Regions from separate parts of the Bradyrhizobium sp. 613_E4_N2_2 genome, predicted to be linked through region 1. Evidence: predicted binding sites of a transcription regulator. Region 1 holds the regulator's gene; each other region holds the start of a gene.

Region 1 (7,910 bases):
CCGTCATCAACAAGATGGCGAAAGCGTTTGCGAACGTGGTGATGACTCAGGACTGGCACACGCCGGGCCACATTTCGTTTGCGTCGGTGCACTCCGGCAAGAAGCCGTTCGAGACCGTCGACCTCCCTTACGGCAAGCAGGTGCTGTGGCCCGACCATTGCGTGCAGGGCACCGACGGCGCCGCGCTGTCGAAGGATCTTGCGATCCCGCATGCCGAGCTCATCATCCGCAAGGGTTTTCACAAGGACGTCGACAGCTATTCGGCCTTCCTGGAAGCCGACGGCAAGACCTCGACAGGCCTCGCCGGTTACCTGAAGGGCCGCAAGATCAAGCGCGTCTTCGTCGCCGGCCTCGCGACAGACTTCTGCGTCGCCTGGACCGCGCTCGACGCGCGCAAGGCGGGCTTCGAGGTCTATGTGGTGGAGGACGCCTGCCGCGGCATCGACACGCAGGGTTCGCTCGCAAAAGCCTGGGCCGACATGGCCAAGGCCGGCGTGAAGCGGATCCAGTCCGCGGATATCGCGGTGAGCGCGTAAGATAGCAATCGGTCGTTCCGGGGCGATGCAAGGCATCGAACCCGGAATGACGCCAAGGCTTAGTTCGCCGCTCAGTTCACTTCGTTGCTGTTCGCAGCCGGCGCAGCCTTCGTGCCGCCCTTGGCGACACCGACCAGCGCCGGGCGCAGCACGCGCTCGCCGATGGTGTAGCCGGCCTGCATGACCTGCACGACGGTGCCCGCAGGCACCGACGCATCCGGCACCTCGTACATCGCCTGCTGGAAGTTCGGGTCGAACTTCTGGCCCTGCGGATCGAACTTCTTGACGCCGTGCTTTTCCAGCGCGTTGAGCAGCGAGCGCTCGGTGAGCTCGACGCCCTCGATCAGCGAGGTCAGGCCCGGATCGGCCGCGGCACGGGCCTCGGCCGGAACGGCATCGAGCGCACGCTGGAGATTGTCGGCGATGTCGAGCACGTCGCGGGCGAAGCCGGTGATGCCGTAGAGGCGGGCATCGGCGACTTCCTTGGTGGTGCGCTTGCGCAGATTTTCCATCTCGGCCAGCGTCCGCAGCATGCGGTCGCGCGCCTCGGCGGCTTCCTTCTGCAACAGCTCGACCGAGCCGGGCTCCGGATCGTCGGGCATGATGTAGGGTTTTGACACCACCGGCTCGTCGGTCGGTGGGGTCGTGTCGTCGGGCTGCCGGTCTCGATCGGTCATCGGCTCTCTTCTCGAACTCGTCTCAAGGGATTGTTGGCCCGGATATCGTGCCTAAGCTCACGAAAATCAAGCGCCCGTGATCGGAGGAAACGCCGATCAGCCCCCCAGGAGGCGGCTGACGATGCGCGCGGCGTAGTCCACGGTCGGGATTACGCGGGCATAATTCAGCCGCGTCGGCCCGATCACGCCCAAAACACCGACGATGTGGCCGGCGGCATCCCGATAGGGCGAGATGATGGTGGAGGAGCCCGACAAGGAAAACAGTTTGTTCTCCGAACCGATGAAGATCCGCACGCCCTCAGCGGTCTCGGCGCGCCCCAGAAGGTCGATCACGCCGCGCTTGGTCTCGAGATCGTCGAACAGCAGGCGAACGCGCTCGAGATCCTCCAGCGCGTGCAGATCCTCGAGCAGATTGGCGTGGCCGCGAACGATCAGCTGGCGGTCCTCGTTCTCGCCGCCGGACCAGCTCGCAATGCCGGCCGAAATCACCTTCTGCGTCAGTTGGTCGAGCTCGGCACGGGCTTCGCCGAGCGCGGTTTCGAGCTCGAGCCGCGCCTCGGCCAGCGTGCGGCCGCGGATCCGCGCGTTGAGGAAATTACCGGCTTCCGTGAGCGCCGAGGAGGGAACTCCCGGCGGCAGCGACAGCACGCGGTTTTCGACCTGACCGTCCTCGCCGACCAGGATCACCAGCGCCTTTTCGGGTTCCAGCCGGACGAATTCGATGTGTTTCAGCCGCGCATTGGATTTCGGGGTCAACACGACCGCTGCGGCGCGGGTGAGACCGGACAGCCGCGTCAGCGCCTCCGACAGCGCCGCCTCGACCGATTGGGCGTGACCCACCGACGTCAACTGGCTCTGGATCGACTGCCGCTCGGCGTCATTGAGGTCGCCGACCTGCATCAGGGCGTCGACGAAGAAGCGTAAGCCCAGTTCCGTCGGCAAACGGCCGGCGGAGGTGTGGGGCGCATAGATCAGGCCGAGCTGTTCCAGGTCGGCCATGACGTTGCGGACCGAGGCCGGCGACAGCGGCATCGCGATCAGCCGCGAGATATTGCGCGAGCCGACCGGCTCGCCGGTCGCGAGATAGCTTTCGACAATTTGACGAAAGATGTCGCGGGAGCGCTCGTTGAGCTGGGCGAGGCCTGCGCGCGGCGCGATCAGATGGATCGGATCGTGATGGGCCACGGACGGTAACTCCTCTCAGACGCTTATAATTTGTCCATCCCGGAGGGTTCTGACAAGCGTGGCGTTTGCGGGGTGGAAAACCCGGGGTGAAAAAGCCTTGCCGCCCACCCTCACCCCACCTACAAGCACCGCGAATAGCCCTTTTCCGAGAGTTTTGGAGGATTTCCCATGCGGCCAAGCCGCCGTGCGCCCGACGAATTGCGCCCCGTGACGCTGGAGCGCGGCGTGGTCAAATATGCGGAAGGCTCCTGCCTGGTGAAATTCGGCGACACCCATGTGCTGGTCACCGCCACGCTGGAAGACCGCCTGCCGCCGTGGCTGAAGGGCCAGGGCCGCGGCTGGGTCACCGCCGAATACGGCATGCTGCCCCGCGCGACCTCCGAACGCACCCGCCGCGAGGCCTCCGCCGGCAAGCAAAGCGGCCGCACCGTCGAGATTCAGCGCCTGATCGGCCGCTCGCTTCGCACCATCGTCGATCTCGAAGCGCTCGGTGAGCGCCAGATCACGGTCGATTGCGACGTGCTCCAGGCCGACGGTGGCACGCGCACGGCCTCGATCACCGGTGCCTGGGTCGCGCTCGCCGATTGCATCAACTGGATGAAGGCGCGCAACATGATCAAGGCCAAGGTGCTGCGCGACAACGTCGCCGCGATCTCCTGCGGCATCTACAACGGCACGCCCGTGCTCGACCTCGACTATGCTGAGGATTCGGAGGCCCAGACCGACGCCAATTTCGTCCTGACCGGCGATGGCCGCATCATCGAGGTGCAGGGCACCGCGGAACGCGAACCGTTCACGCAGGACGAATTCCTCGCGCTGATGGCGCTGGCCCAGAAGGGTATCGCGCGGCTCGTGGACTTGCAGAAACTGGCCGTGGCGTAGTCAATAGGCCCATGCACCGCCGAATCACCGGAAAGCTCGTCATCGCGACCCACAATCCCGGCAAGCTCGCCGAGATGAAGGAGTTGCTCGCGCCTTGCGGCATCGAGGCGGTGTCGGCCGGTGAGCTCGGCCTGCCCGAGCCCGACGAGACCGGCAACGATTTCCGCAGCAATGCCGCGATCAAGGCGATCGCGGCGGCGCGGGCGACCAAGCTTCCCTCCTTCGCCGACGATTCCGGCATCGTGGTCGACGCGCTCGATGGCGCGCCCGGCATCTACAGCGCGCGCTGGGCTGGTCCAGCAAAGGATTTTGCCGCCGCGATGGCGCAGATCGAGCGCCTGTTGCAGGAGCGCGGCGCCACCACGCCCGACAAGCGCACCGCGCATTTCGTATCCGCGCTCTGCGTCGCCTGGCCCGACGATCATCTCGAAGAGGTCGAGGCGCGCGTCGACGGCAGCTTGGTCTGGCCGCCGCGCGGCACGGCCGGCTTCGGTTATGATCCGATGTTCCTGCCCAATGGCCACGATCGCACGTTCGGCGAGATGACCAGCATCGAGAAGCACGGCCTGCCGCCGCTTGGCCTCGGCCTGTCGCATCGCGCCCGCGCCTTCGTGAAACTGGCGGAGATCTGCCTTGAGCCGCGCTAAGCAAGCTTTCGGCGTCTATGTGCACTGGCCGTTCTGCCTGTCGAAGTGCCCCTATTGCGACTTCAACAGCCACGTCCGCCACGCCGCGATCGACGAGACGCGCTTCGCTTCAGCTTTCGCGCGTGAAATCGAAACGACCGCACAGCGTGCGCCCGGGCGTGAAGTCACCTCGATCTTCCTCGGCGGCGGCACGCCGTCGCTGATGCAGCCCGCAACCGTCGGCGCGGTGCTCGATGCGATCGGCAAGCACTGGACTGTCGCCAGCGATGTCGAAGTGACGCTCGAGGCAAACCCGACCAGTGTCGAGGCCACGCGTTTTGCCGGCTATCGCGCCGCCGGTGTCAACCGCGTCTCGCTCGGCGTGCAGGCCCTCGACGATGCCTCGCTGAAAGCGCTGGGCCGCATGCACAGCGCCCGCGAGGCGCTCGATGCGGTCGCCATCGCGCGCCGCTCGTTCGACCGTTATTCGTTCGACCTGATCTACGCCCGCCCCGACCAGACGCCGGCGATGTGGGCCGACGAGCTGCGTCTGGCGATCGACGAAGCGGCGGAGCATCTGTCGCTCTATCAATTGACGATCGAGGAAGGCACGCCGTTCTTCGGCCTGCACCAGGCCGGCAAATTGAAGACGCCGGACGAAGCGGTCGCGCGCGCGCTCTACGACGTGACGCAGGAGACCTGCGACAAGCTCGGCCTGCCCGCCTACGAGATTTCAAATCACGCGCGGCGCGGCGCCGAATGCCGGCACAATCTGGTGTACTGGCGCGGCGATGAATATGCCGGCATCGGCCCCGGTGCCCATGGCCGCCTCGACATCGACGGTATCAGGCACGCCACCGCCACCGAGAAGCGTCCCGAGGCCTGGCTGATGCGGGTCGAGACCAACGGCCACGGCAACGTCACCGACGATCTCCTCAACAGCGAGGAGCGCGCCGACGAATTTTTGCTGATGGGATTGCGTCTCGCCGAGGGCATCGACCCCGAGCGCTACAGCGCGCTGTCGGGCCGACCGCTCGATCCCAAGCGCATCGCGCTGTTGCGCGAAGAAGGTGCGATCATCGTCGATGCGACAGGGCGCTTGCGGGTCACGAGCAGCGGATTTCCGGTGCTTGATGCAGTGGTCGCGGATCTGGCGGCATAGCGAGCTGCCGTAGCCCGGATGGAGCGCAGCGTAATCCGGGACGCTTTCGCCACTCGGATAGAACCCGGATTGCGCTGCGCTCCATCCGGGCTACGAAGCCATCAAGCCCCAAAACTCTTCGGCGAGCCCGCGACCGCCACGCCACCACCTGTCGTCACCTTCATCACCGCTAACCCACGCTCATTCGTGCCATCGGCGCGGAAGCGGAACAGGCCGTCGATGCCGGCGAAGCCTGAAGGGTTGGTGAGCACGTCCGGCGAGAAGCGCGTCGGGCCTTGCGTGCGCGCGAGCGCGGCGACGAGGGCGACCGCGTCATAGGCGAGCGTCGCGGTGCGGATCGGCTCGGCGCCGTATTTGGTGCGGTAGCGGCCGGAGAAGGCGCGGAAGCCGGCCGGGTCCGGCGCGGCGTAGAGACCGCCTTGCAAGTTTGCATTGGCATAGACGCGCGGACTGTCCCACAGGCCGGTGCCGAGCAGCTGGATGTTGCGCAAATTCGCGCCCGCGGCCGTCATCGCATCGGCCACCGCGACGACGGCATCGCCGTCATCGGCGATGAACAGCGCATCCGCGCTGCCGAGCTGCTGCGCCACGGTACGTGCCGGCGTCGCGCGATCGGCGCCGTATTTCTCGAAGGCGACAATGCGGCCGCCGCGCCGCGGCACCGCCGCCTTCACCGCGGCCTCGACGACATTGCCATAGGCGTTGTCGGGCACGAGCACGGCGACCGAGCGCTTTCCGATGCTCGCGGAATATTCGACGATGCGGTTGACGTCGGACTCCGGCAGGAAGCTCAGCAGAAAGACGCCGCGGCCGGCGATGCTGGAATCGGTCGAGAACGCGATCACCGAGATGCCGCGCGTACGCGCGACCTGCGCCACCGCCGGCACCGACTGCGCGAACAGCGGGCCCAAAATGATCTCGGCGCCCTCGTCGACCGCCTGCTGCGCCCCCGCCTGCGCGCCTTGCGGGCTGCCGTTGTCGTCCTTGATCAGGAGCTGGATATTGGGATTCTGGAACTCGGCCAGCGCCATCTCGGCGGCGTTGCGCATCGACTGCGCGGCGAGGCCGGCATTGCCGGCGGCCGAGAGCGGCAGGATCACGGCAACCTTCACCCCGCCGCTGCCGGCGGTGGTGGCCTGTTGCGGCGGGCCGGCCGGCTGAGCCGGGGCCGGGGCCGGGGAGGAGCTGCTGAACGGGTTGGAAAACTGGCTGAGACTCTGCTGCACGCCGGCGCAGGCCGACAGCAAGGGGGCGCCGAGCAACAGGCCGAGCGCGCTCCGCCGGGTCGCCCCTGATAATCGAGAGCCCTGAACGGGAGATTTTGGATCGCGCGGGCCCAGCATCACAACTTCTCTTCTGACCGGCCGTCGGCCGGCCGGTCACAACATTCTTTCCACGACACAAGCCGCGGATTTAGGCATATTGTCGGCAAATAGTTAACTAAAACAAAAGGATAATGACCACTTAACGCGGCCGCACCTCAAGCCCTGGCTAGCTGTCCACCATCCGTCACCCGCATCAAGGCGGCGTTTCCGCCGCGAATGTGGCGCCGACGCTTCATTCCCTCTGCAATGTGATGCCGGATGGATCACATTCCAGTCCTTCCTCACCCCTGACCTGGCGCGATCTTTTTCCGAGGACCGGTTCCCAGCCCCCGGGATCATGCCTAAGTTCGATTCATTATGCGCGTAAAGCCGAGCCCGATAAATACACCTGAGACGACGGATCCCGCCTCGCGCGGTTTCTCCATCGACGCCCATCGGCTGACGGCGCCGAAGGCGGCGCCGGGCCTCCATCTGGTCGCCACCCCCATCGGCAATCTCGGCGACATCACGCTGCGCGCGCTTCAGACGCTCGCCGGCGTCGACGTCATCGCCTGCGAGGACACCCGCATCACGCGGCGCCTGACCGAGCGCTACGCCATCACGGCGCAGCTCAAGCAATATCACGAGCACAACGCCGAAGCGGCGCGTCCGAGGATCCTGGAGGCGCTGGGGCAGGGCGGCTCGATCGCACTGGTGTCGGATGCCGGCACGCCGCTGATCTCCGACCCCGGTTTCAAGCTGGTGCGCGAGGTCTGCGCAGCCGGCCATGCGGTCTACGCGCTGCCCGGCCCGTCCTCGGTGCTGGCCGCGCTGTCGGTCGCCGCATTGCCGACCGACCGCTTCTTCTTCGAGGGCTTTCTGCCGGCGAAATCCGCCGCGCGAAAGTCGCGCCTTGCAGAGCTCGCCCGCATCGATGCGACGCTGGTGATGTTCGACTCCGGCAACCGCGTGCAGGACACGCTCGCCGAGCTTGCCGAGATCATGGGGACGCGCGAAGCCGCGATCTGCCGCGAATTGACGAAACTGCACGAGGAGATTTCGCGCGCGCCGCTGCAGGAGCTGGCACGCGGGGCGGACACGCTGGAGACGCGCGGCGAATTCGTGCTGGTGATCGCGCCGCCTGCGGCGGACGCGGAGCTGCTGACGCCGGATGCGCTCGACGGTCTCCTGCGCGAGCAGCTCGCCGCGCACAGCGTCAAGGACGCCGTCGCGCATGCGGTCGCGCTCTCGGGCCGGCCGCGCCGCGAGGTCTATGCCCGCGCGCTCGAGCTCGCAAAGGGCCTGAGGGACGGCGATGGCGAAGACTGAGGGCGCGGAACCGAAAGTCGCCTCGCCCGAGCGCGTCGCCGCGTTCCGCACCGGCATCTCCGCGGAGAGCCGCGCCGCCGCCTATCTCATGGCCAAGGGCTACCGCATCCTCGCCAGGCGCTACCGCACCCCCCATGGCGAGATCGACATCGTGGCGCGCCGCCGCAACCTGATCGCCTTCGTCGAGGTCAAGGCCCGCGCGACGCTGG
Region 2 (7,910 bases), 7.7 Mb from region 1:
GACATGTTCATGCCGTTCCCGAAACTGCTGCGCGCCGGCCTTGCACGCCGGCTCGACCGCGAATTCTTTCGCAATGAGGTCAGGGCGCAGCTGGCGGCGTTCGCGGAAGCGTTCGGGCGCGCGCCTGACTTCGTCGACGGCCATCAGCATGTGCAGCTCTATCCGCAGGTGCGCGACGGCTTTGTCGATGCGGTCAGCGAAGCCGCGCCGAAAGCCTGGGTCCGCCAGGGCGGGCGCGACCTGCCGCTCGTGCAGCGGCTGGCCTCACCAAAAGCCATGGTGCTCGATATCCTGAGCGCGCAATTCCGCCGCCGCGCCGCCAGCGCCGGCCTCAGCTTCAATCCCGGCTTTGCCGGCGCCTATGATTTTGCGCGCGAGGCCGATTTCGGCGCGCTGATGCGGCAGTTTCTGGAAGGCCTCCCCGATGGCGGCCTCGTGATGTGCCACCCCGGCTTCGTCGACGATGTCCTCACCGGCCTCGATCCGATGACCGACGTCCGCGAACGCGAGCATGCTTATCTTTCAGGCGATGGGTTTGCGCGCCTGCTGGCCGACAGCGGCGTCACGCTGGGGTGAAACCGGCGGAAAGCAAGCCGCTGGGCAGCTTGTCGCATACCGAAATTTAATCCGGCCGGCACTGTTGGGGCCACAATGGAACCCTACATCTGCCTCGCGCTTGGTTTGAGCGAGGGAGACTGATCATGACGCCGCAGGAACGCCAGCTCGTCGACGAGCTTTTCGACCGGCTTTCGAAACTGGAAAATGCACCGCGGGATCCCGACGCGATCGCCGCGATCTCCGACGGGCTGCGCAAGGCCCCCGGCGCGGTCTACGCACTGGTGCAGACCACGCTATTGCAGGACGAAGCGCTGAAGCGTGCTCATAACCGCATCCAGGAGCTGGAAGCGGCCCATGCGCCCGAGCAGGCGCAGTCCGGCGGCTTCCTCGATACCATGCGCGACTCGCTGTTCGGCGGAGGCCCCTCGCGCGGCTCGGTTCCGAACGTGCCGCCGCGTGACGCGCGGCCGGTCTGGAACACCGGTCAGGCGATGCCGCAGGCACAGCCCGGTTACGGCGCGCCGCCTCCTTATGGACAGGCCTACGGCCAAGGTCCAGGTCAAGCTCCGGGTCAGGGCTATGGCGCTCCGCCGATGGGCGGTGGCGGCGGCTCGTTCCTCGGCACGGCGGCGGCGGCCGCGGCCGGCGTCGTCGGCGGTTCGCTGCTGCTCTCCAGCATCCGCGGCATGATGGGCGGATCGCACCAGCAGGCCTTCGGCGACACCAACGCGCTCGGCGACCGCAGCGCTGGTGGAAGTCCCTGGGGCGGCAGCGACCAGTCCGGCGGCTCGCTCTCGCGCGATGCCGGTCTCAACGACATTGGCTCCAACCGCGACCGCGACGACGGTTCCCGCCAGGGCCTCACCGACCAGGCGTCGAACGACCGGGACAACAACAACGATCAGAACTACGACGACAACGACCACGACAACGGCAATATGGACATAGCCGACGACGACAGCGATTTCGGCGGCGGAGACGATGGCGGCAGCGACTACGCGTGAGGCTGCCCGATCAGCGCGACAAACAAAAACGGCCGCCCGGGAGGCGGCCGTTTTCATGTCGAGCGTCAGACGCTCACATCACCACGACCTTGGTGCCGACATTGACGCGGCCGTAGAGGTCGATGACGTCCTCGTTACGCATGCGGATGCAGCCTGAGGAGACGTTGGTGCCGATGGTCCAGGGCTCGTTGGAGCCGTGGATACGATAGAGCGTCGAGCCCAGATACATCGCGCGCGCGCCGAGCGGATTTTCCGGGCCGCCTTCCATGTGCCGCGGCAGGTCGGGCCGGCGCGCGATCATTTCCGCCGGCGGCGTCCAGTCCGGCCATTCGCGCTTGGCCGTGATCGACTTCACGCCGGACCAGGTGAAGCCGGGACGGCCGACGCCGATTCCGTAGCGCATCGCCCGGCCGTTGCCCTCGACCAGATAGAGGAACTTGTTCGGCGTATCGACCACGATGGTGCCGGCAGTTTCCTTGCCGCTATAGTCGACGGATTGCTTCTCGAATCTCGGATCGAACGGACGCTGGCGCGGATCGACCGCCTCCTGCTGGAGACCTGCGCCTTGCTGATATCCACCCTGCATCTGCGGCTCGCCCATCGGTGGCAGGCGGCGCTGGTCGTAATAGCCGGGCTGCTGCTGATAGACCGGCTGTTGCGGCGCGTAGGCCGGGCCGCGGCCGGGACCGTCACCGAACAGGAACTCGATGAAGCCGCCGCCCATATTCGCATTGGAGGCGACACGCACCGGCGCCGGCTGCACCTGCGGCTGGTAGAGCACCGCGGGCGGATCGTTCGGCACACTATTGTCGAAGGCGCTGGCGCTGTTCGCGCCGGCAATGAAGGTGCAAGCGCTGCCGAGCAGCGCGACAGACATTTTCTTGAACATCGACGTACTCTGTACTGTTTCGTCTAGATCCCATGCGTCGTGCAGAGCCGATGGCTGACCGGCGACCGCGACGTGGTCAATAAAGAGCAAAAGCCGTTTTGTTTGGTAAACGTATCAGCCGTTTCGATTCACCACGTCGCGAGCGAGGGTGCAATTTGGCGATCAGCGTTTATTTTCGATGAACGCCGCAGGCCCATGGTTAATCGCTTCCTTTCGCGCCGTCGCGTGCGGCCGCGCAACAGTTCCCGCTGTGAACCTCGTGTTAAATTGCTTCTGTCTACAAAGACGCGTGAGTGAGGTGGGGGGAGTTCCTGATGGCTATTCACCGCAAACGTTTTCGTGTCGAGGAGGCTATTGTCGGCGAGATGCCCAGCCCCGAAATGATTGAGGAGGCTGCGCCGATGCATAACGAGATCATGGCGGAGCTGCGTGCGATCCGCGCACAGATGGCGAAGGGCACCGTGCCCTTGTCCGGCAGCGCGGCCATGGCGGCGATCGACGCCTCCACCGCCCACGAGCTCTCTGAAGCTCGTACCATGCTCGATACCTACCGGGCGCAGATCGAGCAGTGCGAGAAGCTGAAGGTCGAGCTCGACCTCATCCACGACGCCATCGATCGCACCAAGCGCGAGATCGCGACGCTGCACGGCAAGAGCTTCGACGGCGGCGAAATGGCCAAGGTCAATGGCGAGCTCGGCGCGGTCGTCGGCGGCACCGAGCAGGCGACCCAGCAGATCCTCGAAGCCGCCGAATCGATCGACCAGGCGGCCAGCGCGATGTCCAAGGTGCAATCGGCCGATCAGCAGAAGCGGCTCGCCGACGACATCCAGGAACGCGTCATCTCGATCTTCGAAGCCTGCAACTTCCAGGACCTGACCGGCCAGCGCATCAGCAAGGTCATGACCACGATGAAGTTCATCGAGCAGCACATCAATGCGATGATGGAGATCTGGGGCGGCGTCGACGCGATCAAGGCCCATGTGCCCGCGCCGGCCGACACCCGCAGCGAGGACGAAAAGCTCCTCAACGGCCCCAAGCTCGCCGGCGACGTCGGCCACGCCTCGCAGGACGACATCGACGCGCTGTTCGACTGATCGGGCGCGGCATTACGGAAAAACAAAACGCCGGCGAGAGCCGGCGTTTTTTGTTTTTGGAGCATCCCCTCCACTGTCATCGCCCGGCTTGATGTTCAGCCCGGGACATGACCGGGCGATCCAGTATTCCAGAAACTGCGAGGCTAGAACCGAAAAGCCGCGGCGTACTGGATGCCCCGCCTTCGCGGGGCATGACGAAGTAGAGAGACTACGCCCTTGGCGCGCAGCGGACGTAGACCATGTTGCCGTAGCGGGTGGCGGCGTCCTTGTCGATGAAGCGGGTGATCAGGACGCGGCCGTCGAAGGAGACGATCTCGCGGTCCTGCTCGCCGGGGGTGGGCCCCGCCGGGCCGATGTAGTTCTTGCCGCTGGGCGAGCCCTTCAGCCGCAGCTCCTGCGGCGTCGCCTGGTCGGCGAGATGCATGATCACGCCGCCGGAGGAACCGGCGGTGATCACGTAGGGATTCTTGCACTGCGCCCGGGCCGCGGCCTCGGTGCGGGCACGGTCGGCCGGGTTCTGGAACGAGGCGAGACCCCAGCGGCCGACGATCTCGTCGGCGCGGATGCTCGCCGGCATTTCCGGGCCGGTGCCGGGCTCGGCCTCGGGCGGCGGCGAAGACGACGAGAACGACGGCAGGCTCATACCGCCGCCACAGGCGCCAAGCAGCAGCGCCAGGCAGGAGGCGGCCGCCAGATTGGCAACCGTGCGTGCGTGAGCTGACCTGATCATGACATTCCCCCGAGCAAACCGTCCCCCAAATGAGACCCCGACCGCATCCCTCCTGCAGCCAAGCGCAAAACCGCTGTCGGAGCAATGACGTCCTTTATACGCCAGCGCGACCAATATGTTTCTATAGACACGATCCTATATCCGCCTCACCAATCGCTTAACCACCCTTGCTTGACAGGATCGCGGCCAAGCCATATTTCCGGGCGCACTATTAGCACTCGGAAAGCCCGATTGCTAAGCGCGCCGTTCGATCCTCGGCAAGAGGGTGGACGGACGCCGCCCCTACCCACTTCCATTCCTTCCGAAGCGAGCCTCCAAAGGGAAACGTCATGGCTAAATCCAAATTTCGTCCGCTGCATGACCGTGTCGTGGTCAAACGTATCGACGCCGAGGAAAAGACCAAGGGCGGCATCATCATTCCGGACACCGCCAAGGAAAAGCCGTCCCAGGGCGAGGTCGTCGCCGTCGGCCCCGGCGGCCGCGACGAGGCCGGCAAGCTGATCCCGATCGACCTCAAGGTCGGCGACCGCGTGCTGTTCGGCAAGTGGTCGGGCACCGAGGTCAAGATCGACAACGAAGAGCTCCTGATCATGAAGGAGTCGGACATCATGGGCGTCATGGCCTAAAGCCGCCAGCCTGAACAGCCGCTGAATGTCATGCCCGGATCGCGCGATCCGGGCATTCGGTCATTCCGCAAGCGGCAGACACATCACGAAACACGAGGGATTGAAGAAATGGCTGCCAAAGACGTCAAGTTTTCCGGAGACGCGCGCGAACGCATGCTGCGCGGCGTCGACATTCTCGCCAACGCCGTCAAGGTGACGCTCGGTCCGAAGGGCCGCAACGTCGTCATCGAGAAGAGCTTCGGCGCACCCCGCATCACCAAGGACGGCGTCACCGTCGCCAAGGAGATCGAGCTCGAGGACAAGTTCGAGAACATGGGCGCGCAGATGCTGCGCGAAGTCGCCTCCAAAACCAACGACACCGCGGGTGACGGCACCACCACCGCGACCGTGCTGGCCCAGGCCATCGTGCGCGAAGGCGCCAAGGCTGTTGCCGCCGGCATGAACCCGATGGACCTCAAGCGCGGCATCGACACCGCGGTTACGGCTGTCATCAAGGACATCGAGAAGCGCGCCAAGCCGGTCGCCGCCTCCTCCGAGGTCGCCCAGGTCGGCACCATCTCGGCCAACGGCGATGCCGCCATCGGCAAGATGATCGCCCAGGCGATGCAGAAGGTCGGCAACGAGGGCGTCATCACCGTCGAGGAGAACAAGTCGCTCGACACCGAGGTCGACATCGTCGAGGGCATGAAGTTCGACCGCGGCTATCTGTCGCCCTACTTCGTCACCAACCCCGAGAAGATGACCGCCGAGTTCGAGGACGCCTACATCCTCCTGCACGAGAAGAAGCTGTCCGGCCTGCAGGCCATGCTGCCGGTGCTGGAAGCCGTGGTGCAGTCGGGCAAGCCGCTCGTCATCATCGCCGAGGACGTCGAGGGCGAGGCGCTGGCCACCCTGGTCGTCAACCGCCTCCGTGGCGGCCTCAAGGTCGCCGCCGTCAAGGCGCCGGGCTTCGGCGACCGCCGCAAGGCCATGCTCGAGGACCTCGCGATCCTCACCGGCGGCCAGCTCATCTCCGAGGACCTCGGCATGAAGCTCGAGAACGTCACGGTGAAGATGCTCGGTCGTGCCGGCAAGGTCGTGATCGACAAGGAGAACACCACGATCGTCAAGGGCGCCGGCAAGAAGCCGGAGATCGAGGCCCGCGTCGGCCAGATCAAGGCCCAGATCGAGGAGACCACCTCGGACTACGACCGTGAGAAGCTCCAGGAGCGTCTCGCCAAGCTCGCCGGCGGCGTCGCGGTGATCCGCGTCGGCGGCGCGACCGAGATCGAGGTCAAGGAGAAGAAGGACCGCGTCGAGGACGCGCTCAACGCCACCCGCGCCGCGGTGCAGGAAGGCATCGTCCCCGGCGGCGGCGTCGCGCTGCTGCGGGCCAAGAAGGCGGTGGGCCGTCTCACCAACGCCAATGCCGACGTCCAGGCCGGCATCAACATCGTGCTGAAGGCGCTGGAAGCCCCGATCCGCCAGATCTCCGAGAACGCGGGCGTGGAAGGCTCGATCGTGGTCGGCAAGATCCTGGAGAACAAGTCCGAGACCTTCGGCTTCGACGCCCAGAACGAGGACTATGTCGACATGGTCGAGAAGGGCATCATCGATCCCGCCAAGGTGGTCCGCACCGCGCTGCAGGACGCCTCGTCCGTGGCCGGCCTGCTGGTGACCACCGAGGCCATGGTCGCCGAAACGCCGAAGAAGGAAGCTCCGCCCGCCATGCCGGGCGGCGGCGGCATGGGCGGCTTCTAAGCCTCCGTTCCGTTACAATGTTGCGAAGGCCGCCTCCGGGCGGCCTTCTTTTTTGCCGACCCTGCCCCTTCTGCTTTCCAATTCAACCGGCGGCCAAAACCCACTACGGTGGCGCGCCGATTCGATTGCGCGAGGATTCATCGATGCGTGCGCTTCTGGTTTGTTCGACAGCCCTTTTGGCGGCCCTGCTTGCCGTCTCGCCCGATGTCGCATCGGCCCAGATGAAGCTGTCGCCGAAGGCCACGGCGCCGGGCGGGACGGAGACCCGCTATTTCACCTCGATTGACGGCCTGATGGACGGCAATGCCGACGTGATCCTGAAGGAGACGCGGCAGGGCAAGACGGTGACGGCGGCCGTGCTCGACGTCTGCTATCCCGTCGCAAAGAATTCCGACCGCAAGGACCGCTTCGTCGTCAATCTCCAGGTCGCGGGCCAGAACCTGACGGGCACGACCCAGAGCCTCGGCGAGAAGGCGCCCGTCACCGTCAAGCTGCTGCGCAAACAGTCCGGCGACACGTTCGAGTTCCGCGGCCAGATCGCGATCGGCCAGGCCGTGACCGAGGTCACCTCGCCCGACAATTCCGATCTCAGCGAGAAGGAATTTCAGGACAACCAGACCTCCGACGACGGCATCACGCCGCAGCCGAAGGATTTCACCGACGTCTCTCCGGAAGCGATCGCGGTCAAGGTCAAGCTGGATGCGGCGTCCGAGTTCCTGAAGAGCCTGAAGGGCCAGGACGTCGAGGTGACGCTGGCGAGCCTGACCGTCGGCTGCGACGCGCTGCGTGCCGGCGAGCAGACCATCAACATGTCGGTCGATCCGGAACGCGCCGGCGCGCTGCTGGCGAAGTTCAAGGCGATGCCCGGCGTCACCGCGGCGGGCTGGACCGCGGGCATGACCGAGATGGACCGCACCATCCGCTTTCCCGCGGCCGACTGGCGCGACGGCGACAAGATCAGCCGGGACAAGCTCGCCTCAGCCGTCGCCGGCGTGATGAGCCGGACGCTTGCGGCAAAGCAGGTCTCGCACAGCTTCAACCCGGCCACCGGCAAGCTCAAGCTCGTCTTCAAGCGGCCGAACCAGGATTTTCCGGCACTCGAGCTCACCGACACGATCGAGGTTGCAGGCCTCATCTCGCCCGACAAGCCCGGCACGACCGACAAACTGATGCTTTGGATCGGCAGCCCCTCGACCACGACCGCCGATGAGAGCAGCGGCGCCAAGCTCAATCTCTCGGACGACGCTTCGGCCGACGAGGAAGGCGATC
Region 3 (7,910 bases), 3.1 Mb from region 1:
GCCGCGATCGAACAGGCTGCCGGCCTTGCCGCGATGGGCGATATGGATGATCGCGGCTCCGCTCTCGCGCGCCCGTGCCAGGAGCGCAGCCGCTCGCGCGATCGCGGGCCGGGCGTCGGGCAAAGCGAGGGGACCAGCGAGATATTCGTTCTGGATATCGATCAGCACCAGCGCGGCGTCGCCAAGACGCGGCGGGTCGAGATCGGCACCGGCGAGCTGCAGCAGGGTCTTTGCGGTCGTCATGGTCTGGAAATCTCCGGGGCAAAAGGCTGCACAAACATAGCCCCGGGAATGCCTGCTGATATGCAGGGATATTGCAGCGGGTGGCTGCGATATTGCAGGCCGCTCCCGGCCGGTATAACCTGACGCAATGAACTGGGACGATCTGCGCATCATCGCTGCCGTCAGGGACGAGGGCACCTACGCGGGCGCCAGCGCGCGGCTGCGCATCGACGAAACCACGGTCGGGCGCAGGCTGTCGCGCATCGAGCGTGCGCTCGGTTTGCGTCTGTTCGAGGCGGCCGACGGCGTCCGCAGGCCGACGCGGAGTTGCGAGGCGGTGCTGGCGCATGTCGAGGCGATGGCCGCACATGCCGCCGAGATCGGTCGCGTCGGCGCGAGCCTGGCAGGTCCGGTGGGCCGCCTGCGCATCGCCTCCACCAACACGTTCGCCGAGGAGGTGCTGTCGCCGCGCGCGAGCGACTTCCTGCGCGCCAATCCCGGCCTGACGCTGCAATTCCTCACCTCGAGCGAGAACGTCAAGTTCTCGCGCTGGGAGGCCGATCTCGCCATCCGGCTGCGCAAACCCGACAAGGGTGACTTCGCGATCTCCAGGCTCGGCGAGATCCGCATTTATTATTTCGAGCCTGTTGCGACCGAGGGCGAACCAGTGCTGTGCGCCTATCCGGACGAACTCGGTGCCATTCCCGAGATGCAATTCCTGCGCATGAAGCAACCCCGCGCGCGCTGCGTCACCGACAACGTTCGCGTCATCCGTAACCTGATCCGCGCGCATCGGGCCGCCGGCGTGTTGCCGGAATATGTTTGCGCGGACTTGCTCGGCGATCGCCGCCTGCGCGCCACGCTGCTGCCGAAGCGGCGCGACGCCTGGCTGCTGGTGCAAAACCACCTCAAGCGCGATCCCGCGACGCGTGTGACGATCGACTGGGTGAGGGCGTGTTTTCAGGAAACGTCGCGCGGTTGACGTCACATCGCATTGTGATCATCGCGTCACAGTGCGGAGTGCGTGACGAAAAATCTTGGCTTTCCCCCTTGCAACCCGAACGTGCTTCGTCTATTAGCGCCCTCCTTCGCTAGGCCATGGGTTCGGGCTCTCTGAGATCCCGACTGGCGCGGGCCGCTCTGCGGTTTCGTGTTCCGCCGAATGAAGGGCAAACGCAGGACGTAGCTCATGGAGAGCGTCGGGCTGAACACCCGAAGGCATCGGTTCGATTCCGGTCTCTTGCACAAAGGATAGCTCAGTTTGGTAGAGCAGATGACTGTTACTCATCCTGTCGCGGGTTCGAATCCCGCTCCAGCGCTCCGTTTCAGCCTGAAAAGCTGATACCTCTGACGAGGACCGGACGCGCGCTTCAGTCGCAGTCCGGCCGTTTTGCCGAAAGGCTTTCCGTCCGAACCTAGACACTGTGAGACCGGCTTTGCGCCGCGGGTCGATACCGCTTGCGCTGATGCCGGGTGGCTCCGCATGACCGCTCGACACGCGTCGAGCGATCGCGCGCGTGCGCCCGTCATCATGCAAGCTCAAGCCCCGGCCCGCTGATTTCCCGGGAAGCGTCGTCCGCGTCCTCACGTCCTTTGCAAACGAAACCTGCTGTCCGGCATCCGGCCGGGCGCAAACGAAGGAGGCGTGCCATGACCTGGCACTTGCTGATGCTGAACGTGACGGTGAAGGATGGCGAGCGTGCGTTGCTCACGCGCAACGGACAGCTCGTGCGCGTGCTCGCGCCCGGCAAGCATCGCTTGTTCGATCCCCTGCACGAGCTGAAGGCCGAGGTGCTCGACGTGGTGCGCAGCGAATTCCCCGCGGATCGCTACGCGGTGCTGAAGGCCGCGCGGCCTGATCTGGCCGCTGAGCTGTTCGAGGCGATCGAGACCAAGGCGGACGAGATCGCCATCGTCAGCCTCGACGGCCGGCCCGTGCATCTGATGACGCCCTGGCAGGTGCGCGTCTACTGGAAGGTCGCGACCCGCATCGATGTCGAGCGCATCGATGTGTCCGCCGATCCCCGGGTTGGCGCGCGGCACCTGACCATGATCGAGCGCAACCGCTCGACCGTCGTGATGGAAGCGGTGGTCGAGAACCACGAGGCGGGCCTGCTCTATGTCGAGGGCCGGCTCGTGGAGCGGCTTGCGCCCGGCCGGCACGCCTTCTGGACCGTCGGCCGCAAGATCGAGGTGAAGCGCCTCGACCTGCGGCCCCAGGCGGTCGAGATCACCGCGCAGGAGATGCTGACCAAGGATCGCATCGCGCTGCGGGTGACGCTGACGGCGTTCCGCAGGATCGTCGATCCCGAGCGCACGGTTGCGACCGTGCCCGACGTGGATGCGTGGCTGTACCGGCTGGTGCAGTTCGCGATCCGCGAGGCGGTGGCGGGCCGGACGCTGGACGAGGTGCTGTCTGCGAAGGCGGCGCTGGATGCGGAGCTGCGCGACTATGTGCGTGCACGCGTCGCGGAGTCCGGCATGGAGGTGACCGAGCTCGGCGTCAAGGACGTGATCCTGCCCGGCGAGATCCGGGAGCTGGTGAACAAGGTGGTGGAGGCGGAGCGGGTCGCGAAGGCGAACCTGATCCGTCGGCAGGAGGAGACCGCGGCGACGCGTTCGCTCCTGAACACCGCCCGCCTGATGGAGGACAACCCCCTGCTGCTGCGGCTCAAGGAGCTGGAGTCGCTGGAGCGGCTGGTCGAGAAGGTCGGCCGCATCGACCTCCACGCCGGCAACGGCGAGGGCCTCGATGCCCTCCTGACCCGGCTCGTGCGCCTGAAGGCGCCCGAGATTGCATGAAGCAGAAGGGCCGCCCACGGGCGGCCCTTCACATGTTCATTGTCGACGCTTGCGATGAACGCGTGCGCGCGCCTGTGCGACCAAACCATGCGTGGGTATTGCACGCGCGCGAAGGTTGCGTAATCTCACGGTGACGACCACAATCTCGATCATGGCAAGCGAATGACCACTCTTCAGCAAACGATCCGCCCTACGGCCCGGCCGCGGGAATGGAAGGCGATCGTCGTCCTGATCCTGATGATCCCGGTGCTGTGGTCGCCGCCGTTCCTGTTTCGCTTCTTCCTGTATCAGCCGTTCAACATCCCGTCGGGTTCGATGGCACCGACGCTGATGGTCGGCGACTACGTCTTTGCCGCCAAATATGCTTATGGCTACGGCCGCTATTCCTTCCCTTTCGCGCCGTCCTGGATCTCGGGCCGTGTCTTTGCCGCCGAGCCCGAGCACGGTGACGTCGTCGTGTTTCGCGCGCCAAAGGACACCTCGGTCGACTACGTCAAGCGCGTGGTCGGGCTGCCCGGCGACCGCATCCAGATGCGGCAGGGACAGCTTGTCCTCAATGACAGACCGGTGACGCGCGTCGCGCTCGCAAACGGGCTCGCCGGCACCGCCTGCGGTCTGGATGGCAGCGTCAAGGTCAAGCGCTGGCGCGAGACGCTGCCCAATGGCAATTCCTACATCACCTACGACTGCGTCGAGAACGGCTACTACGACAACACCAATGTCTACACCGTGCCGCCCGGCCATTTCTTCGTGCTGGGCGACAACCGCGACAATTCGAGCGACAGCCGCGTGATGGCAACGATGGGTTTCATCCCGATGGACAACCTCGTCGGGCGGGTGACCCGGATCTTCTGGTCGCTCGATGAAGACGGAGAGCCGCACATGGAGCGGCTGGGGAAGGTCTGGTGAGGGGCCCTGTCATTCCGGGCTCGCGCTCCGCGCGCCCGGGAATGACGGGGGAGAGAGTTTGCCCAAAACAGAAACCCCGGCATCGCTGCCGGGGTTTCGCATTCCGTGTTGTGCCAGAGCTCGGCGCTTAGAAGTCCATGCCGCCCATGCCGCCGCCCGGGGGCATCGCCGGACCGGCGCCGCCCTTCTTGGGCAGCTCGGCGACCATGGCTTCCGTGGTGATCAGGAGCGCGGCAACCGAGGCTGCGTTCTGGATCGCGGTACGGACCACCTTGGTCGGGTCGATGATGCCCTTGGTGACCAGGTTGACGTACTCGCCGGTCTGGGAGTCGAAGCCGTAAGCGTAGGTCTTGTTCTCCAGGATCTTGCCGACGATCACCGAACCGTCTTCACCGGCGTTGATCGCGATCTGGCGAGCGGGAGCCGACAGCGCCTTGCGCACGATCTCGACGCCGGTCTTCTGGTCGTCGTTCTTGGTGCGCAGACCCTTGAGCTGCTCGGAGGCACGGAGCAGGGCGACGCCGCCGCCCGGGACGATGCCTTCCTCGACAGCCGCGCGGGTCGCATGCATCGCGTCATCAACGCGATCCTTGCGCTCCTTCACCTCGACCTCGGTCGCGCCGCCGACGCGGATCACCGCGACGCCGCCTGCGAGCTTGGCGAGACGCTCCTGGAGCTTCTCACGGTCGTAGTCCGAGGTGGTCTCCTCGATCTGCGCCTTGATCTGGGCCACGCGCGCCTCGATGTCGGCCTTCTTGCCGGCGCCGTTGACGATCGTGGTGTTCTCCTTGTCGATCATCACCTTCTTGGCGCGACCGAGCATGTTGAGCGTGACGTTCTCGAGCTTGATGCCGAGATCTTCCGAGATCGCCTGGCCGCCGGTCAGGATCGCGATGTCCTGCAGCATGGCCTTGCGGCGATCGCCGAAGCCCGGAGCCTTGACGGCCGCGACCTTCAGACCACCGCGCAGACGGTTCACGACGAGGGTCGCAAGCGCTTCGCCTTCGACGTCCTCGGCGACGATGACCAGCGGCTTGCCGGTCTGCACTACGGCCTCGAGCAGCGGCAGCAGCTCGTTCAGCGAGGAGAGCTTCTTCTCGTTGATGAGGATGTAGGCGTCGTCCATCTCAACGCGCATCTTGTCGGCGTTGGTGACGAAGTAGGGCGAGATGTAGCCGCGGTCGAACTGCATGCCCTCGACGACGTCGAGCTCGGTCTCGAGCGACTTGGCTTCCTCGACGGTGATGACACCCTCGTTGCCGACCTTCTTCATGGCGTCGGAGAGGAACTTGCCGATTTCGGCATCGCCGTTGGCGGAGATGGTGCCGACCTGGGCGATCTCGTCGTTCGAGGTGACCTTCTTGGAGTTCTTGACGAGGTCGGCGACCACGGCTTCCACGGCCAGGTCGATACCACGCTTCAGGTCCATCGGGTTCATGCCGGCGGCAACCGACTTGGCGCCTTCACGAACGATCGCAGCCGCGAGCACGGTTGCGGTGGTGGTGCCGTCGCCGGCCGCGTCAGCCGACTTGGAGGCGACTTCGCGCACCATCTGCGCGCCCATGTTCTCGAACTTGTCGTCGAGCTCGATCTCCTTGGCGACGGTGACGCCGTCCTTGGTGATGCGGGGAGCGCCGAACGACTTGTCGAGGACGACGTTGCGGCCCTTGGGGCCGAGCGTCACCTTGACGGCGTTGGCGAGGATGTCGACGCCACGCAGCATCTTGTCGCGTGCATCGACGCCGAATTTGACTTCTTTAGCTGACATCTGGATTTTTCCTTAGGTGTTTAGCTGGTGGGGAGAGGGGGCTCTTAGGCCGCCTTCTTCTTGGAAGCGGGGACGTCGAGGACGCCCATGATGTCGCTTTCCTTCATGATCAGCAGGTCGACGTTGTCGATCTTGACCTCGGTGCCGGACCACTTGCCGAACAGCACGCGGTCGCCGACCTTCAGGTCGATCGGGATCAGCTTGCCAGCTTCGTCGCGGCCACCGGGGCCGACGGCGACGACTTCGCCCTGCGAGGGCTTTTCCTTGGCAGTGTCGGGGATGATGATGCCGCCGGCGGTCTTCTCTTCTGCGTCGATACGCTTGACCACGACGCGGTCGTGAAGCGGACGGAATTTCATGCAGTCCTCCTAAGTAGTTGCACGGTATGGGAATTTTTTGGCGTTAGCAGTCTGTGCCAGCGAGTGCTAGCACAGGCGAGGCTGAAATAGGACAGGAATTTTGCGGGGGCAAGGGCTTCTAGCAGAAAAATCGGCACTCTGAAGGCCCGGGTGCCAGAATCTCTTTACCATCGTTAACCCGCCCGGTGACCGTATTAGCACGGAGCCGCCTCTGCTGCTAAAGCATTGAATTTCAACAGCTTGTTAAACTTTTAGGCTTGAGATGGATTGTCAGTTTGCGTCACATTTCTCTCATGTGAGCGCATCAGTACCGGGTGGCTCGTAAGGCGCACACCGACCAAGCCGCCCCTTGAATGCGCTCCTGCAAAGGAGGTTGGCATGGGCTTGCGGAGTGGGGGCGTTTCCGAAGATTTCCGGAAACAGCTTTTGGGTTACGGGCTGACGACGGCGCAAATTCTCTATCGGATGCCCGATCATCCCTCGCTTCTCCAGACCTACGTCTGGCAGAACTACGACATGTTTCCGAAATTTCCGGCGCTGAAGGATTTCCTGGCGTTCTGGCAGGAGAAGCTCGACGGTCCGCTCCATTCGGTCACCGTCGCGCATTCCAAGCTGATCAAGCCGGCCGAGCTGCGCGCCGTGGATGGCGTGTTCCGGCTGCATTGAACAGCGCGCCGGCATCGTAGAGTGGGCAAAGGCGCGCTCGCGCCATGCCTACCATCTCTCCACGATTGCATCTGGCAATGGTGGGCACGCTTTCGCTTTGCCCACCCTACGATATCTCGTTCTGTGCTAGCCTCCGCCCATAACAACAGGGAGGCGGCCCATGGCCAAGAAAACAAAATCGCGCAGTGCAGCCCAGGCCGCGGTGAAGAAGCGGAGCGGAGCCAAGGCCGTGGCACGATCCTCGGCGCGCAAGGCGGTGAAGGCGAAGGCGCGCACGACACCGGCAAAGGCCGTTCCGAAAAAGCCCGCGCGTCCCAAGCAGCGCATCGCCATCAGCCATCACCGCGAGGAAGACTTCAAGGCCGACGGCCTGCGCACCTACGCCAAGTACCGCGACCTCGGCATCGCCGAAGCCAGCCACGGCCTCGCGCAAGCCCACGTGATCCGCCTGCAAGGCCCCTGCGATCCGAACGAGGTGTCGAAGCTGCACTTCCACGACGTCGAATTCCAGATGGTCTACGTGCTCAAGGGCTGGGTGAAGACCTACATGGACGGCCAGGGCGAGACCTTGATGAAGGAAGGCAGCGCCTGGACCCAGCCGCCGAAGATCAAGCACATGATCCTGGATTATTCGGATGACGTGGAACTGCTGGAGGTGATCCTGCCGGCGGAGTTCAGGACGGTGGAGTTGAAGAGCTGATGTCATTCCGGGGCGCGCGCAGCGCGAGCCCGGAATCCATTTCTCGGCATGTGCTGACGCCCGATGGATTCCGGGCTCGCCGCTTCGCGGCGCCCCGGAATGACGGGTGGCGAGAGCCTAACTCAACACCCCCACGACCGCGCCCATCAAACACGTCGTCAGCGTCCCCGACACGATCGATTTCAGCCCGAGCGCGTTGATCTCCTCGCGCCGCTCCGGCGCCATCACCCCTAAGCCGCCGATCATGATGCCGAGGCTGGCGAAATTGGCGAAGCCGCACATTGCGTAGAGCATGATCAGGCGCGAGCGCGGATCGAGCGTATCGGGCGGCAGTTTTGAGAAGTCGACATAGGCGATCAGCTCGTTGAGCACGGTCTTGGTGCCCATCAGACTGCCGGCGGTCACCGCCTGGTCCCAGGGCAATCCCATCAGCCAGCACACCGGCGCCATCACGAGGCCCAGCAGGCGCTGCAACGAGATCGCG

The links. Region 1 encodes HrcA, which represses chaperone genes, less so after heat shock. Its sites were predicted from a motif close to GTTAGCACTCNCNNNNNGNGAGTGCTAAC; they were not measured.
Region 2: AB7290_RS37585 (co-chaperone GroES) is a predicted target of HrcA. The motif match lies at 4,486-4,514, and genes of this name have one in related genera.
Region 3: AB7290_RS15660 (co-chaperone GroES) is a predicted target of HrcA. The motif match lies at 6,103-6,131, and genes of this name have one in related genera.

Annotation. Positions count from the first base shown of each region.
Region 1 is NZ_CP197234.1:216,255-224,164, forward strand. It holds gene pncA (bifunctional nicotinamidase/pyrazinamidase) at 1-536, shown strand, start outside; gene grpE (nucleotide exchange factor GrpE) at 608-1,213, opposite strand; gene hrcA (heat-inducible transcriptional repressor HrcA) at 1,310-2,398, opposite strand; gene rph (ribonuclease PH) at 2,567-3,280, shown strand; gene rdgB (RdgB/HAM1 family non-canonical purine NTP pyrophosphatase) at 3,292-3,927, shown strand; gene hemW (radical SAM family heme chaperone HemW) at 3,914-5,068, shown strand; gene AB7290_RS00980 (penicillin-binding protein activator) at 5,170-6,411, opposite strand; gene rsmI (16S rRNA (cytidine(1402)-2'-O)-methyltransferase) at 6,751-7,701, shown strand; gene AB7290_RS00990 (YraN family protein) at 7,688-7,910, shown strand, end outside.
Region 2 is NZ_CP197234.1:7,923,959-7,931,868, forward strand. It holds gene AB7290_RS37560 (ChbG/HpnK family deacetylase) at 1-576, shown strand, start outside; gene AB7290_RS37565 (DUF2076 domain-containing protein) at 702-1,562, shown strand; gene AB7290_RS37570 (L,D-transpeptidase) at 1,636-2,451, opposite strand; gene AB7290_RS37575 (protein phosphatase CheZ) at 2,766-3,545, shown strand; gene AB7290_RS37580 (hypothetical protein) at 3,754-4,275, opposite strand; gene AB7290_RS37585 (co-chaperone GroES) at 4,605-4,901, shown strand; gene groL (chaperonin GroEL) at 5,010-6,641, shown strand; gene AB7290_RS37595 (hypothetical protein) at 6,785-7,910, shown strand, end outside.
Region 3 is NZ_CP197234.1:3,320,742-3,328,651, forward strand. It holds gene AB7290_RS15625 (cysteine hydrolase family protein) at 1-243, opposite strand, end outside; gene AB7290_RS15630 (LysR family transcriptional regulator) at 371-1,204, shown strand; tRNA gene AB7290_RS15635 (tRNA-Phe) at 1,398-1,467, shown strand; tRNA gene AB7290_RS15640 (tRNA-Asn) at 1,472-1,537, shown strand; gene AB7290_RS15645 (slipin family protein) at 1,873-3,024, shown strand; gene lepB (signal peptidase I) at 3,187-3,933, shown strand; gene groL (chaperonin GroEL) at 4,061-5,701, opposite strand; gene AB7290_RS15660 (co-chaperone GroES) at 5,746-6,060, opposite strand; gene AB7290_RS15665 (usg protein) at 6,439-6,726, shown strand; gene AB7290_RS15670 (cupin domain-containing protein) at 6,887-7,426, shown strand; gene AB7290_RS15675 (NupC/NupG family nucleoside CNT transporter) at 7,544-7,910, opposite strand, start outside.